Regions from separate parts of the Flintibacter sp. SJQ-8 genome, predicted to be linked through region 2. Evidence: riboswitches for the same ligand, from Rfam matches in the RefSeq annotation. Region 2 holds a riboswitch; the other holds the start of a gene.
The links. A riboswitch is a leader RNA that binds a small molecule or an ion and turns the genes downstream of it on or off. The one in region 2 is predicted to bind cyclic di-GMP.
Positions count from the first base shown of each region.

Region 1: another riboswitch for cyclic di-GMP. It lies ahead of ACSAMP_RS14355 (vWA domain-containing protein); the one in region 2 lies ahead of ACSAMP_RS00200 (LPXTG cell wall anchor domain-containing protein).

Region 1 is NZ_JBPJWR010000016.1:593,534-600,854, reverse strand. Features, by position in the region: gene ACSAMP_RS14390 (type II secretion system F family protein) at 22-1,068, shown strand; gene ACSAMP_RS14385 (hypothetical protein) at 1,075-1,398, shown strand; gene ACSAMP_RS14380 (DUF4860 domain-containing protein) at 1,395-1,880, shown strand; gene ACSAMP_RS14375 (hypothetical protein) at 1,877-2,293, shown strand; gene ACSAMP_RS14370 (hypothetical protein) at 2,290-2,703, shown strand; gene ACSAMP_RS14365 (type IV pilus twitching motility protein PilT) at 2,732-3,793, shown strand; gene ACSAMP_RS14360 (hypothetical protein) at 4,048-4,482, shown strand; cyclic di-GMP riboswitch class I at 4,535-4,619, shown strand; gene ACSAMP_RS14355 (vWA domain-containing protein) at 4,661-7,321, shown strand, end outside.
Region 2 is NZ_JBPJWR010000001.1:38,381-45,701, forward strand. Features, by position in the region: gene pyrE (orotate phosphoribosyltransferase) at 1-448, opposite strand, end outside; gene ACSAMP_RS00185 (ZIP family metal transporter) at 694-1,401, shown strand; gene ACSAMP_RS00190 (hypothetical protein) at 1,447-2,007, shown strand; gene ACSAMP_RS00195 (alanine/glycine:cation symporter family protein) at 2,254-3,714, shown strand; cyclic di-GMP riboswitch class I at 3,955-4,043, shown strand; gene ACSAMP_RS00200 (LPXTG cell wall anchor domain-containing protein) at 4,214-6,931, shown strand; gene ACSAMP_RS00205 (hypothetical protein) at 7,090-7,321, shown strand, end outside.

The DNA of each region.
Region 1 (7,321 bases), on a different contig from region 2:
GGAAACGCGAAGGAGACCGCTATGAGGGAGAAGCCCCTTTCCAACCAAACTTTAATGGACCTGTGCGGCGGGCTGGCCCTGCTGCTCCACGCGGGGGTGGGCACGGCGGACGGCCTGGACCTGCTGGGCCAGCAGCAGGAGGAGCCGGCCCTGGCCAAGCTGCTGGCCGACCTGGCCCGCCGGGTGGATGACGGGGCCTCTCTGGCCCAGGCCCTGGAAGACAGCGGGCGCTTTCCCCACTACCTCTGCGCCCTGACGGAGGTGGGGGAGGCCGCCGGGCGGACAGAGGAGGCCCTGAACGCCCTGGCCCGGCACTATGAGAGCCGCATGAGCCTGGACCGCCGCCTGCGTTCTGCCCTGCTGTACCCCTGTATTCTGATGCTCATCATGCTGGGGGTCATCGTGGTGCTGCTGACGAAGGTGCTGCCGGTGTTCGACCAGGTCTATGCCGGGCTGGGCGGCAGCTTGACCGGCGTGGCCGGAGGGCTGCTGGCCCTGGGCCGGGTGCTGGACCGGGGGATGCCTGTGCTGTGCCTGCTGCTGGCCGCCGCCGGGGTGTTTCTGGCCCTGTTCTCCCTGTCTGAAGGCTTCCGCCAGGGGCTAATCTCCCGGTGGCGGCGGCGCTTTGGGGACCGGGGCGTGTCCCGGAAGATCAGCGATGGCCGCTTTGCCCAGGCCCTGTCCATGGGCATGGCCAGCGGTCTGCCCTTAGAGGACGCCCTCACCCAGGCCGCCGACCTGCTGGAGGACGTCCCCGGGGCCCAGGCCCGGTGCCGGGACTGCTTGGACCGGCTGGACCGGGGGGAGGAGCTCTCCCAGGCGGTGCGCCAGTCCGAAGTGCTGCCCCCGGCGGAGTGCCGATTGCTGGCCCTGGGGCTGCGCAGCGGCTCCGGCGACCGGGTGATGGAGGACATCGCCCGCCGCCTGGGTCAGGCCGGGGAGGACGCCCTGGAGGACCGGGTCAGCCGGGTGGAGCCCGCCTTGGTGGGCGTGACCTCTGTGCTGGTGGGGGTCATCCTCCTGTCGGTGATGCTGCCCCTGATGCACATCATGTCCGCCATCGGGTGAGCGGCCATGGGAACGAGACGAGAGAGATGCCGGGCGGTGCTCTCCCTGGTGGGGGGAGCGGCCACGGTATGCTGCGCCCTGGCCATCTTCTTTGGGGCCATGGGTAATTTGAACGCGGACAGCGGGGAGCAGAGCCGCCGTCAGCTGGAGGAGACCCTCCGCCGGGCGGCGGTGGCCTGCTACGCCGCTCAGGGGGCCTATCCCCCGGATCTGGATTACATAGAGGAGCACTGGGGCGTGCAGATCGACCGGTCGCGCTATGCGGTGTTCTATCAGGTGGAGGGGTCGAATCTGATGCCCGACATCACCGTGCTGGAGCGGGAGACATGAGAGAGCAAAACACAAAACTGCATATGTCCGCTCTGCTGCCCCTGGGGGTGTTTGCCCTGTTCGCGGTCTGTGTGCTGTCCGTCCTGCTGACGGGGGCCAAGGTGTACAAGGGCCTGGCCCAGCGGGACCAGGACAGCTATCAGCGACGCACCGGGGCCCAATATCTGGCCACCCGGGTGCGTCAGGCGGAGGGCCCGGTGACAATTACCGATCTACAGGGCACGCCCGCCCTGGCCTTCGATCAGGAGGAGGGCGGTGAGGTCTACACCACCTGGGTCTATTGCTACGACGGCTGGCTCATGGAGCTGTACGCCCAGCCCGGCAGCGGCATGGGCCCGGAGGACGGCGCCCAGGTGCTGCCTGCGGAAGATTTAGAACTGTCCCGGGAGGACGGCCTGCTGCGGGCCGCCCTGTGCTATGACGGGGGGGAGCGGGCCGACCTGGCCCTGTATCTGCCCCTGAACGGGGAGGCGACGCCATGAAAAGCCGTGCGCCCCTGGCGCTGATGGAGCAGACAGTGATGGTGCTGGTCTTCGCCCTGGCCGCCGCCCTGTGCTTAAGGGCCTTTGTGCTGGCCGACGGGATATCCCGCCGGGTGGAGGCCACAGACCGGGCCGTGCTGTGGGCAGAGAGCGCCGCCGACACCTTGAAAGCCCGGAATGGCGACCTGGCCCAGGCTGCGGCAGAGCTGGGCGGCAATTTGGACGGCCAGCGCTGGATCATCCCTCTGGACGAGACCTGGCAGGAGACGGCGGAGGAGCCGACCTATACCCTCACCGTTCAGCCCGTTGAGAGCGATCAGCCCCTGCTGGGCAGGGCACAGATCGACATAGCGGAGAAAAACGGGGAGAGCCTGTTCTCCCTGGAGGTCTGCTGGCAGGAGGCGGGAACATGAGAGAGCGCATGAGAGAGGGAAAAAATCCCGCGCCCGTGGTTGGGGGCAGCTCCCTGCTGGTGATCTTCGCCGTGCTGTGTCTCACGGTGTTCGCCATGCTGTTCCTCACCCAGGCCCAGGCGGACCGGCGGCTGGCCCAGAACAGCTGGAGCGCCGTCACCGGCTATTACCAGGCCGACTGTCAGGCCCAGGAGATCCTGTCCCAGCTCCGGGCCGGGGAGCGCCCCGACGGCGTGACGGCGGAGGGGGAGGGCGTCTTTTCCTATGCCTGCCCCATCTCCGACGCCCAGACGTTGGAGGTCCGGGTGCGGCTGACGGGGGAGAGCCATGAGATCCTCGCCTGGCAGGCCGTCTTCACGGCGGACTGGCAGGCGGACGAGGACCTGGACCTTTGGGACGGGAGCACATGATCTTACATTTCAAAAGGAGGCGATCCCCATGGCGGAGCTGATGGACTATTTGACCCAGTCGGTGGAGCGCCGGGCGTCCGACCTGTTTTTTGTGGCCGGCGGCTCGGCCAGCGCCAAGGTCGAGGGGCAGATACTGCCCCTGGACGACGAGCGGCTGCTGCCCCCCAAGACGGAGGAGCTGCTGCGGGCCATCTATCAGCTGGCCGGGCGGGACATGGACGGCTTTCTGGCCCGGGGGGACGACGACTTCTCCTTCTCCGTCCGGGGACTGGCCCGGTTCCGGGTGAACGCCTATCGCCAGCGGGGGTCTATGGCCGCGGTGGTGCGGGTGGTGGCCTTTGAGATACCGGATTTTCAGGCCCTGCACATCCCGCCCCAGGTGATGGATCTGGCCGAGCTGACCTATGGTATGGTGCTGGTATCCGGCACGGCGGGCAGCGGCAAGTCCACCACCCAGGCGTGTATCCTGGACCGGATCAACCGCACCCGGAACTGCCACATCATCACCCTGGAGGACCCCATCGAGTACCTCCACCGGGACCAGAAGAGCATCGTCAGCCAGCGGGAGATCGCCATCGACACCCAGGACTATCTCTCCGCCCTGCGCGCCTGCCTGCGCCAGGCCCCGGACGTGATCTTATTGGGGGAGATGCGGGACCACGAGACCATCCAGACGGCCATGACCGCCGCCGAGACCGGCCACCTGCTCATCGCCACCCTTCACACCCGGGGGGCGGTGAACACCATTGACCGGATCATCGACTCCTTCCCCCCCGCCCAGCAGGCCCAGATCCGGGTACAGCTGAGCTCGGTGCTGCGCACGGTGGTGTCCCAGCAGCTGCTGCCCGACGTGGACGGGGAACAGGTCCCCGCCTTCGAGGTGATGCAGATGAACAGCGCCATCCGCAGCATGATCCGGGACGGGAAGAACCACCAGATCGACAACGCCATCGCCGCCGGGGGCAGCGAGGGCATGCTGACCATGGACCAGTCCATCCTGGACCTGTATCAGGCCGGCCGCATCACCCGAGAGACGGCGCTGAATTACGCCGATAACCCGGAGCAGCTGCGGCGGAGAATGGGGAATTGAATGTGTGGAGAGAGGGCCCGCCGTCTGGCGGGCCTTTTTCATAGCCTTTGTACCCACAAATCCCCCCAATTCCCCCAAATGACACCCTACTCACAAAAAACACCCCCTAATTGTACCAGTTGCCCAAAAAGTTTGGGTATAATTTGTGCAGGATTTTTTCTGTGCCCGCGAGTTGAAAAGCAAAATGTAACGGGTTTTGTAACCATCATATGATATACTGTTGCCATCCTAAAGAGAGGGGAGGACTTGACAGCGTGCAGAACCGAGTCCAGGCGAATGAATACCGGAACACCCTGGTGTGCATCGACTCCTATGAAGACGGTGTGCTGGACGGGCGGCTCTACCACCCCCAGCTGCACAGCGGCGAGCAGTTCCACAGCGCCATCCACTTCCTGCGGAAAATGGAGCGGCTGCTGGACGCCACAAAGTTTCCCCAGGCTTTCAGCACCCCCCGGGCCTTCGGCGCAAGCGCCGCGGGAAAGGGCAGCGCAGCAGTCGGAACAGGACCCAGGACGGGCAAAATCGCCACCTTCACCGTCAGGGTCATCTTCCGGCAGAACGCCAGCTGGCAGGGCTCTGTGGCCTGGCTGGAGGGCGGCGGCGAACAGCGATTCCGCAGCGTGCTGGAGCTGCTGCTTCTCATGGACAGCGCCCTAGAGAGCGCCAGCCAGATGGAAAAGAGCAGCTGACCCCACCCCAGGCAAAACCCCAGCGACCCCGGCCCACAGGGCCACTGAAAGACACTGACCACGGCAAACCGCCCGAAAGAGCGGGACGCAAAGCAATGGGGGCTAAAGCATTACGCCATGCCAGCCCGGCCGCCAGTATTCCGTTCCTGTTGCAAAAAATGAGGAGGAGAACGAAATAATGGGAAACAAACGATTGAAGAAAAGAGCGTATTCGCTCAAGGGCCTTGGACGCAGAGGTCTGTCCCTGCTCATGGCCATGGTCATGACCCTCAGCCTGGTCCAGATCAGCGCCTTCGCTGAGGAGGACGTTGCTGAGAACCAGCCCGACCCCCTGAAGCCCGACACGGTTGAAAACGTCAACGGCCACGGCATTAACCTGACCAAGACCGCCGAGCGGGTGGGCGACACCGAGTGGGAAGTCACGGTTCGCGCCGACATCGGCGACACTAGGATCAAGCAGCAGCCCCTGGACGTGGTGTTCGTCCTGGATAAGTCCGGCTCCATGATGTTCTGCACCGACCCTGACCACGACAAGGGCGACCACGAGCATAGTATGTGGTGCTACCAGCGCGTTTGGGTAGAGGATGACAGCCTTTTGGGCGGCCATTATGAACGGCAGCTGACCTGCACAAAGAAAGAAGTCAGACACGAGGTTCCAGGCGGCTGGGGTGATGCTACCGACTGGCTGCCCTGCCGGTATAAGGACGAGAACGGCAAGTGGGTCAACTATGAGACCCGTCTGGAGTCTGCCAAGGCGGCAATGACCGCACTGGAGAATTCTCTGCCCGCGGGCGCTAACGTTCAGTACGTCTCTTTTTCTGACGATGCCAAGCAGGAAAACAGCCTGAACGATGTGGTTGCCGATGGCGGCACCAACATCATGGCCGGTGTGGACAAGGGTATCGACCTGCTGAATCAGAATCAGAGCACCGTGACCAAGAAGGTTCTGGTCCTGCTGTCCGACGGCGAAGCAACTGCTGGCGGCGAATATGGCAATAGATACACCTCTAGCACTTATAGAGACTTTATTAAAAACAAGAAAAATGACGTGTACACCGTGGGCTTTGCCCTGGACAACCCGAAGCTGAAAGAAATGGCCAAGGGCGACGGCGAGTATATCTACGCCAATAATGCCGAAGCGCTGAACTCCGCCTTTACCGAGCTGTCCACCCGCATTTCCGCCATGATCGTGGACCCCATGGGCGACGAGATGACCTATGTCAGCGGCAGCGCCAAGGATGGCCCCAAGGAGAACGAGGACTTTGAGACCGTCAAGGGCAACATTACGCTGGACAGCGATGGCCGCACCCTGCGCTGGACCCCCACCAATAAGGATTCGTTCAGCAATACCGTTATCCAGTACACCTATCGCGTGAAGCTGGACCCCAGTGAGGATGCTGGCAACTACACCGGTATCAAGCTGAACAATCCCACTTATCTCCAGTATGGCATTGAGCAGAATGGCAATAAGACCGCGTACACTGGTCAGTTCAACATCCCCGAGGGATTTTACAAGGTGTCCACTCTGGAGGAGCAGTTCAAGGTTCTTGACGAGAACGGCAACGCAAGCGAGATCACCGATTCTGTCCAGAAGCCCCACGCCTTCCAGAGCAAGGTAACGGACTACGGCATGACCGATCTTGAGGTGTACGCCCCCAACCAGGCCCTGGATACCAGCGACGAGCATGTGAAGTATGTCTATCAGTATTCTGAGCTGGACGGCAAGAAGCTGACCGAAGTCCAGGAGGACGGCACTTATCCCATCTTTGAGGGCGATACGCTCGACGTGACCGACAAGGCCGATGCCCACACGCTGGTCCACTACTACGCCAAGGAGTATGTGAACAGCGTGGAGTATGTGTACGACAACACCCCCGAGGACCTGAACCCCAATATGGACCTGCCCGAGAAGCAGTGGTTCAAGCGGGGTTCTGAGCAGACCCGCATTGAGAATCCCACCTCCGACAAGTACAACTTCTCCGGCTGGACCGTGAAGAGCGGCAATGTGGAATTCAAGGAGAATGGAACATTCGATCTGACCGACGACGTGGTGTTCGAGGGCTCCTGGACCATCAAGCCCAGCTATCAGGTTGAGGCTTACTACTACACCTGCGTGGACGGCAAGCCCAAAGCCGAGCCCGATAACAAGGATGCCATCAGCCTGACCGGCACCGTCTATGTGGATGAGGACGGGGATGTTCAGTATAACATCCAGTCCGGCGACTATACGAAGTATGACGGCAAGACTGTGTATGACTACCAGGTGGCCGTGGCCCCCGGCAGCACCGGCAAACTGGAAAAGGGCAGCGAGGTTGTCACCGACATCACCCCCAGCCAGGAAACCACCACCGTCACCCTGTACTTCTACCACGACACCAAGACCCCCGTTGAGTACACTGTGACCCACAAGTATTATAACGTGGACCCCGACAGCAATGAGACCCTTGTTGATGCCAACACCGCCGTCGATACCTATCGTGGTGAGCACGAGGAGACGATCCAGGCCGCTGGCGTTCCTGCCAAGAATGTGGATACCTACACCGAGACTGGCCGCAGCCCTGAGTCCATTCAGCTGAATAAGAACGCCGAGGCTACGCCCAATATCACCATCACCTATAAGCACTATGAATATAGAGTGACTGTGACCGGTGGCGCTGGTGTGACTGCAATCAATGGCGACAACTTCACCTATAGCAAGGGCAAGAACGGCTCTGTGAACTTCAAGCTGAAGCCCGGCTATAAGCTGGCGAGCGTGACCGACCAGGCCGGTACTGACGAGCCCAAGGCCGTGACCGCCAATGCGGATGCCAACGGCGTGTACAGCTACAGCATCAGAAAC
Region 2 (7,321 bases):
TGTTCACGTCAGCCACATGCTTGAACAGCTCGATGGACTCCCGCACGGCGGTGCCGGCGGTAACCACGTCCTCTACGATGGCCACGTCATCCCCGTCCTGGGGCTTATAGCCCACCATCGTGCCGCCCTCGCCGTGGTCCTTGGCCTCCTTGCGGTTAAAGCAATAGGGCAGGTCCCGGTCATAGCTGCGGTAGAGAGAGGCGGCGGCGGACACAGCCAGGGGGATGCCCTTATAGGCGGGCCCGAACAGGCAGGTGATGCCGTCAGGCATGTTCTCCTGGATGCAGGCGGCATAGTAGTCCCCCAGCTTAGCGGCCTGGGCCCCGGTCTTATAGTTGCCGGTGTTCACGAAATAGGGGGTCTTGCGCCCGCTCTTGGTGGTAAAATCCCCAAAGGTCAGCACGCCGGAGCGCACCATGAAAGTGATAAATTCCTCTTTATATGTCATGTTCTTAACCTCATTTCGTTTTTTCCCGGCAGCACCCGGGGAAGTTGGTATCATTATACCATTCTTTTCGCCGGGATACAACAAATAATCGGGGGACGATTTTTCCCATTGCATTTGCAGGGAACTTGTGCTACAATGCCATTCCAAGGAAAGGAGTGGTGAATATCCACCAAGAAAATGCAACTTTTTTCGGACTTTTGATCCCATTTTTGGGTACATCCCTAGGAGCGGCTTGCGTATTTTTCATGCGCCGCTCTCTCAGCGACATGGTCCAGCGCTCCCTCACCGGCTTTGCCGCCGGGGTGATGGTGGCCGCATCGGTGTGGAGCCTGCTCATCCCCGCCATTGACCAGGCCTCGGCCATGGGCCATCTGGCCTTTCTCCCGGCCTTCATCGGCTTTGGGATCGGCGTGCTGTTTCTGCTGCTGCTGGACCATGTGGTCCCCCACCTCCACCAGAACAGCGGCCAGGCGGAGGGTCCGGCCAGTCAGCTTCAGCGCACCACCATGATGGTGCTGGCCGTCACCCTGCACAACATCCCCGAGGGGATGGCCGTGGGCGTGGTCTACGCCGGATATCTGTCCGGCAGTGCCCAGATCACCGCCGCCGGGGCCATGGCCCTGTCCCTGGGCATCGCCATTCAGAACTTTCCCGAGGGGGCCATCATCTCCATGCCCCTGCGGGCGGAGGGGCTGAAAAAGTCCCGGGCCTTTGCCGGGGGCGTGCTGTCCGGGGCGGTGGAGCCTGTGGGCGCGCTGCTGACCATTCTGGCAGCGGAGCGCATCGTCCCCGCCATGCCCTATTTCCTCAGCTTTGCCGCGGGCGCCATGCTCTATGTGGTGGTGGAGGAGCTCATCCCCGAGATGTCTCAGGGCAAGCACTCCAACATCGGCACCGTGTTCTTCGCCCTGGGCTTCAGCGTCATGATGATGCTGGACGTGGCCCTGGGGTGACGTCTCCCGACGCCACACCGTATTTTCAGAAAGTAGGTATGATTTATGTACATGAATTTGCATCGCAGTGTTCTCCGCCGTCTGGCCGCCGCCGCCCTGGCCGGGACCATGATGCTCTCCCTGGCCGCCTGCGGCAGCAAGGGGGGCAGCTCCTCCAGCACTTCCTCCAGCACCAGTTCTTCCACCTCTTCCAGCACCTCCAGCTCCTCCGCCCAGAACGACGGTAAACAGCAGCAGGCCGACGTTCTGTCCGCCCTGTTGGTGGACATCAAGGGCAACGTGGAGGTGGGCAGCGCCGGAAGCTCCCTGAAGGCCGTGCCCTATGCCGCCGCCCTGCTGAACTGGGCCTCCTCCAGCACCCTGAGCCAGGAGGAGATCGACGTCATCGTCAGCGAGATGCTGAACACCGTCTCCGGTGACGAGAGCGCCGCCGCCGAGTATGCCGCCCAGCTGGGCCTGGTGAATGCCGACTGCCAGGTCCTGCTCAGCGACGACGCTGAGGAACTGCTGAACGAGGCTGGGTGCGCCGACGTGAACACCGACTGGTCCGAGCAGACCGCCGGGGTGCTGGGCCTGGTCATGGCCGCCGCCGGGGTTGAGAACTAAACACACGCTTTGAAGTGACAGAAGGCCGCCCGCTGGGGCGGCCTTTTCTTTTAGGACTTTTCACAAAAATACAGAGTTTCTTTCAAATTTTCCAGAAACGCTGTTCAAATGACCGAAGTTATGCTATACTATGTCTGTCACATGTCCGGGAGGACATTTTTTAAGAGGAAGGCCCCACGCCTGCCTCTTTTTTTCCGCCCGGACACACTTTAGGAGAGAAGAAGAGAGAAAGCGAGGAAAATTATCATGTTTGATGCGTTGTACGCAGGCTTTGCCGGGCTCATCGCCAACATCAGCAACTTTATGTACAGCTATCTGCTGATCATCCTGCTGCTGGCCGCCGGAATTTACTTCACCTGCCGCAGCAAGTTCGTCCAGCTGCGGTTGCTGGGGGAGTCGATCCGGGTGGTCAGCGAGAAGTCGGACGACAAGCACGCCGTTTCCGCCTTCGAGGCGCTGATGGTCTCCACCGCCAGCCGGGTGGGCACGGGCAATATCGTGGGCGTGGCCAACGCCATCGCCATCGGCGGCTATGGCTCCGTGTTCTGGATGTGGCTCATCGCCCTGGTGGGCGGGGCCACCGCCTTTGTGGAGAGCACCCTGGCCCAGATCTATAAAAAGCGGGACGAGCAGGGCGGCAGCTATGGCGGCCCCTCCTATTATATCCAGGCCGCTTTAAAAAGCCGTTTTCTGGGCGTGGTCTTTGCCGTGGCCCTGGTCGCTACCTATGCCGGCGGCTTTAACATGCTGGCCTCCTTCAACCTCATCGACAGCATGTCCAGCTACAGCTTTTATGCCCACACCGTCACCCTGATGGGCCGCCAGTTCGCTCTGGTCCCCGTCCTCGGCGGGGCTCTGCTGGCCATTCTGGTGGGCATCTGCATCATGGGCAGCGGCAAGCGCATCGTCAAGGTCACCGGCGTACTGGTGCCCGTGATGGGCGTGCTGTACATCATCATGGCCCTGATCGTAATGATCCTGAACATCGGTATGCTGCCCCAGGTGCTCCAGCGCATCTTCTCCGCCGCCTTCGACGTGAAGGCCATCTTCGGCGGGGCTGCGGGCTTCGGCTCCTCCGCCGTGATGCAGGGCATCAAGCGCGGCCTCTACTCCAACGAGGCCGGTGTGGGTTCCGCCCCCAACGCCGCCGCCGCCGCCAACGTGTCCCACCCCGTCAAGCAGGGCCTGGTGCAGATGCTGTCCGTGTTCATCGACACCATTCTGGTCTGCACCGCCACCGCGATGATGTGCCTGTGCACCGGTATCATCCCCTCTGAGGAGCTGAAGGGCGCGCCCTTTGTCCAGTCCAGCCTGTCCACCACCTTCGGCCCCGTGGGCCCCTATTTTATCACCTTCGCCCTGCTGCTGTTCGCCTTTACCACCCTGCTGGGCAACCTGTTCTACTGCGAGGGCTGCCTGAACTACATCGCCGGGCACACCCTGGGCAAGGCCCCCATGAACCTGTTCCGGGTGGTCGCCTGTCTGGTGGTCTTTATGGGCGCGCAGATGAAGTTCGGCCTGGTGTGGGACCTGGCCGACGTGCTGATGGGTGTGATGGCCCTCATCAACCTGCCCGTGATCCTGATCCTGGGCGGCACCGCCATGCGGGCCCTGAACGACTATCTGGCCCAGAAGAAGGCTGGCAAGGACCCGGCGTTCAAGGCCGCCTCCATCGGCCTGAAAGAAAAAACCGACTTTTGGAACTAACTGCTCCCCCTATTTTTGCGCATTTTCTGCCCGCAGACCGGTGTTTTCCGGCCTGCGGGCGTTTTTTTGCCACTTTGCACAAAAACCCGGTTCTTTTTAGGACATATCTACAAAATTCTGGATTTTTATCGATTTCGGGGAATTTTGCGGGTAAAACCACAAGATGTAACCAGTTTTGTAACCCCCGCGTGCTATACTTTTCTCAGAAAGCGGGGGACAATATTTCCCGGTCCCCGGAAATAACTGAAACGGCAAACCGGCGGAAACGCCGGGGCGCAAAGCCATGGGGGCTAAAGCGGCACCGCCGCCATGCCAGCCCGGCCACCACATATTTCGATTTTCCTGAAAATAAGAAAGGAGAAACGAAAGATGGAACGTAAACTGAGAAAGCTATTAGCCCTGGTCACAGCCTTCAGCCTGTCTATGAGCCTGCTGGGCGTGACCGCATTCGCTGACGAGGACAATAGTCCCCCCCCCCGCGGACACCGACACCTCCACGGTGGAGCATTCGCATAACCCCGTCGCCTGCTCCACTTGCAATGGAACTCACAAGATCACCGAGACCCAGGACTGCCCCGACTGTGAAGGCCCGGCGGAGGTGGATATGGTCGAATGCCCCAAGTGTGAAGGCGAGGGGCAGGTACTCACCTGGGATTTTGACCACGTCTGCCCCATCTGCAACGAGAAAGGCTGCACAGATAATCCCATGTGCTTCATGGGATATGAACTTTATCCTATAGACTGTTCTAATTGCTCCGGCTCCGGTGAGATTCCCGACCCTGATGCCGTGGTCTGTCCTACTTGTAAGGGCTCCGGCGAAATTGAGGTCCCCGTGGACTGCCCCGACTGCGACGAAAACGGCAAGGTGGCCTGCACCGGCAGCTTTGACTCCGGCGTGCTCACTGACGTGAACAGCGACAGCGGCGAGGGCACCATGACCTACACCTGCGCCGCCTGCGGGGCCAGCTATACCGAGTCCCTGCCCGCCGAGGAGACCCTCCAGCTGGTATGCTCCAACATAAAGGTGACCTTCACCGCCCCCGCTTTTGTTCAGGCCGGCAAATCGCTGACCTACACTGTTAAGGTCACCAACAACAACAAGGTTGCCGCAAAGGGCCTGGCTATCTTCCTGAAATTCAGCAAAAACGTGACTGATGTTTCTGTTAAAAACGTGGTGTCGCCTGATTTTGACGCGGATACCCACACCCTGAAGATGAACCTGGACCTATTTGGTCCTGCCCAGACCAGTAAGGGCCCCAACAGCAAAACCATCACCGTCACTGCCAAAACTGTCTCTGGCGAGGGCGAGGATCAGACCGTCACCGTTGAACCCGGCGACGAGGTGACCGTCGACTGGACCGTCGACTATCAGACCCAGACCGTGGACAGCGGCTCCGCCGTCACCACCATCTCCAAGTACCCTGTCGTTGAAAAAGTGACTTTGGCCGGCCTGAACCTGGGCTATCGCTACTATGCCAACGCCAAGGGACCTGATGCAACGAACATGACGGGCACCCTCAACAGCTCCGTCTGTACCTTCGATTCCCTGGAAACTCAGGCGCTCTCTTTCGACGATGCGCTGGGCGCTGACAATGGCTTTCTTATCGACTTCCCCTTCTCCAACAGCGGCTCTGTGCAGAACTGCAAGACCGACCGCACCTGGGTCTGCGTGGGCTTTGTCCCCTACCGTGGCTACGGCTACACCGACATGAGCGTTCTGAAGAACTATATGTTCAGCAAGACCGGCGAGGACGGCTTTAAAACCGGCTCTCTGGACGATGCCAAAAACTTTGTGACGCAAAACGGCGGTGTGTGCTATGGTGAGGTCGCTTCCGCCGAACAGATCGAAGGCTTTGTAAAAGTCACCGGCAAGTCCGACTCCTTTGTTCTGATGACCGTGTGGTATCTGCCCGGAACCGCCGGTTTCGAGCTGCGGGACGGCTATGACCTCACCATTCCCGCCGTTCCCTCCGCCGGTTATCAGCCCACCAGCAAGGGCGTGACCGTCACGCCCGACCTGGACAGCGTCCACGCGGTGGACGGCAAGCCCCACACCTTTGAGGGCGAGCTGACCGTCACCATCGGCAGCAGTGCCCCCAACACCATCCACATCAACCTGAGCGATGCCCTGACCGCGCTGATGGGACGGGCCTCCCACCTGGGCAACAACGCCATCCAGCCCGGCGACGTGATGAACTATCACGTGAAGCTGGTGAACAACAGCGGCAAGGATTTTCAGTATGTAGCCAACTCCGCCTTTGCGGCCACGGTGGACCGCTATGTGGATGGCCAGCAGTCCCTGGGCACCGGCTTTGACGGCTATCAGATCGCCGCCTCCATCCCCGACGGCGGCACCGAGTTCTGCGCCATCCCCCGCCGTGTTGCGAATGATGCGCTGAAGTTTCTGGGTGTTGACAAGGACCTCAGCGACGAGGCCATCGGTGCTCTGCTCCTTGCCAAGGGCTACGGCGAGGGCGAGGACCTGACCCCCGCCCAGATTACCCAGAAGTACCTGGCCCCCTTCTATCTGGACTTTTTGAACAGCCAGCGGGCCGAGGATGCCCAGTTGGCCCACAGCTTCCTGGACCTGACCGGCTCCGAGTTTGCCCGCCTGACCAACTATGACAATCAGAACGGCGATCAGCCCGGCGTGCCGGAGACCTGCGAGACCGTGGCCCAGGCCTTCTACTACTTCTACTATGGCGTGAACTTCACCGTCAACGGCACCAGCATCTATGACCAGATGAAGGACCACGCCGCTATGAACAAGCTGGTCTCCGACGCCCTGTCCGGCGACGGGACCTATACCCTCGCCAGCCAGATCGCCGGCGAGACCACCAACAACGCCTTCCAGGACACCGCCTTCCGCTTTGGCATGCAGTTCAGCATGGCGTACACCCCCACCTCCGCCCCCGACGGACCTAGCGGCGGCGGCGGCGGTGGCCGGGATGACGATCCCACGCCCCCCGCTCCCCCTGTGGATATCCCCGAGGAGCCCACTCCTCTGGCCCCCCTCCCCGGCGAGGATGTGACCCCTGAGCAGCCCGCCCCCGATGCGGACGTTCCCCTCACCGACCTGCCCGATGAGGAGGTCCCCAAGGCCGATGTGCCCAAGACGGGAGATGCCTCCCTGCTGTGGCTGGCTCTGTCCGGTCTGTCCGGCTCCGGTCTGGCCGTTCTGACCCTGTCAGACCGCAGGAAAAAGAACAAGGACTGAGTTCTCTTCCACCAGCCGCTCCCCTAACTGGGGCGGCTGGTTTTTTATTCCTAAATCAGAAAAGCGCCTGTTCTCGGATGCAAATCTTGACATTTTTTACAAAATGGGCTATTCTAGTGTGTAATATATAACCACGTTTCAGAAGGGAGCCGGTTTTTATGCCAGAGCCGCGTCCATCCCGCAGTTCATTTCAGACCTATCTCTTCATCGCCCTGGTCGCGGTGGAGCTTTTGATGTCCTTCACCTTCCTGGGCTATCTCCATGTGCAGCCCATCTCCATCACCTTCGCCTATATCCCGCCCATTCTGGCCGGGTGTCTGCTGGGGCCTGTACAGGCCACGGTATTGGGGGCGGTGTTCGGCCTGGCCAGCTTGTTCAAGGCGTCCTCCT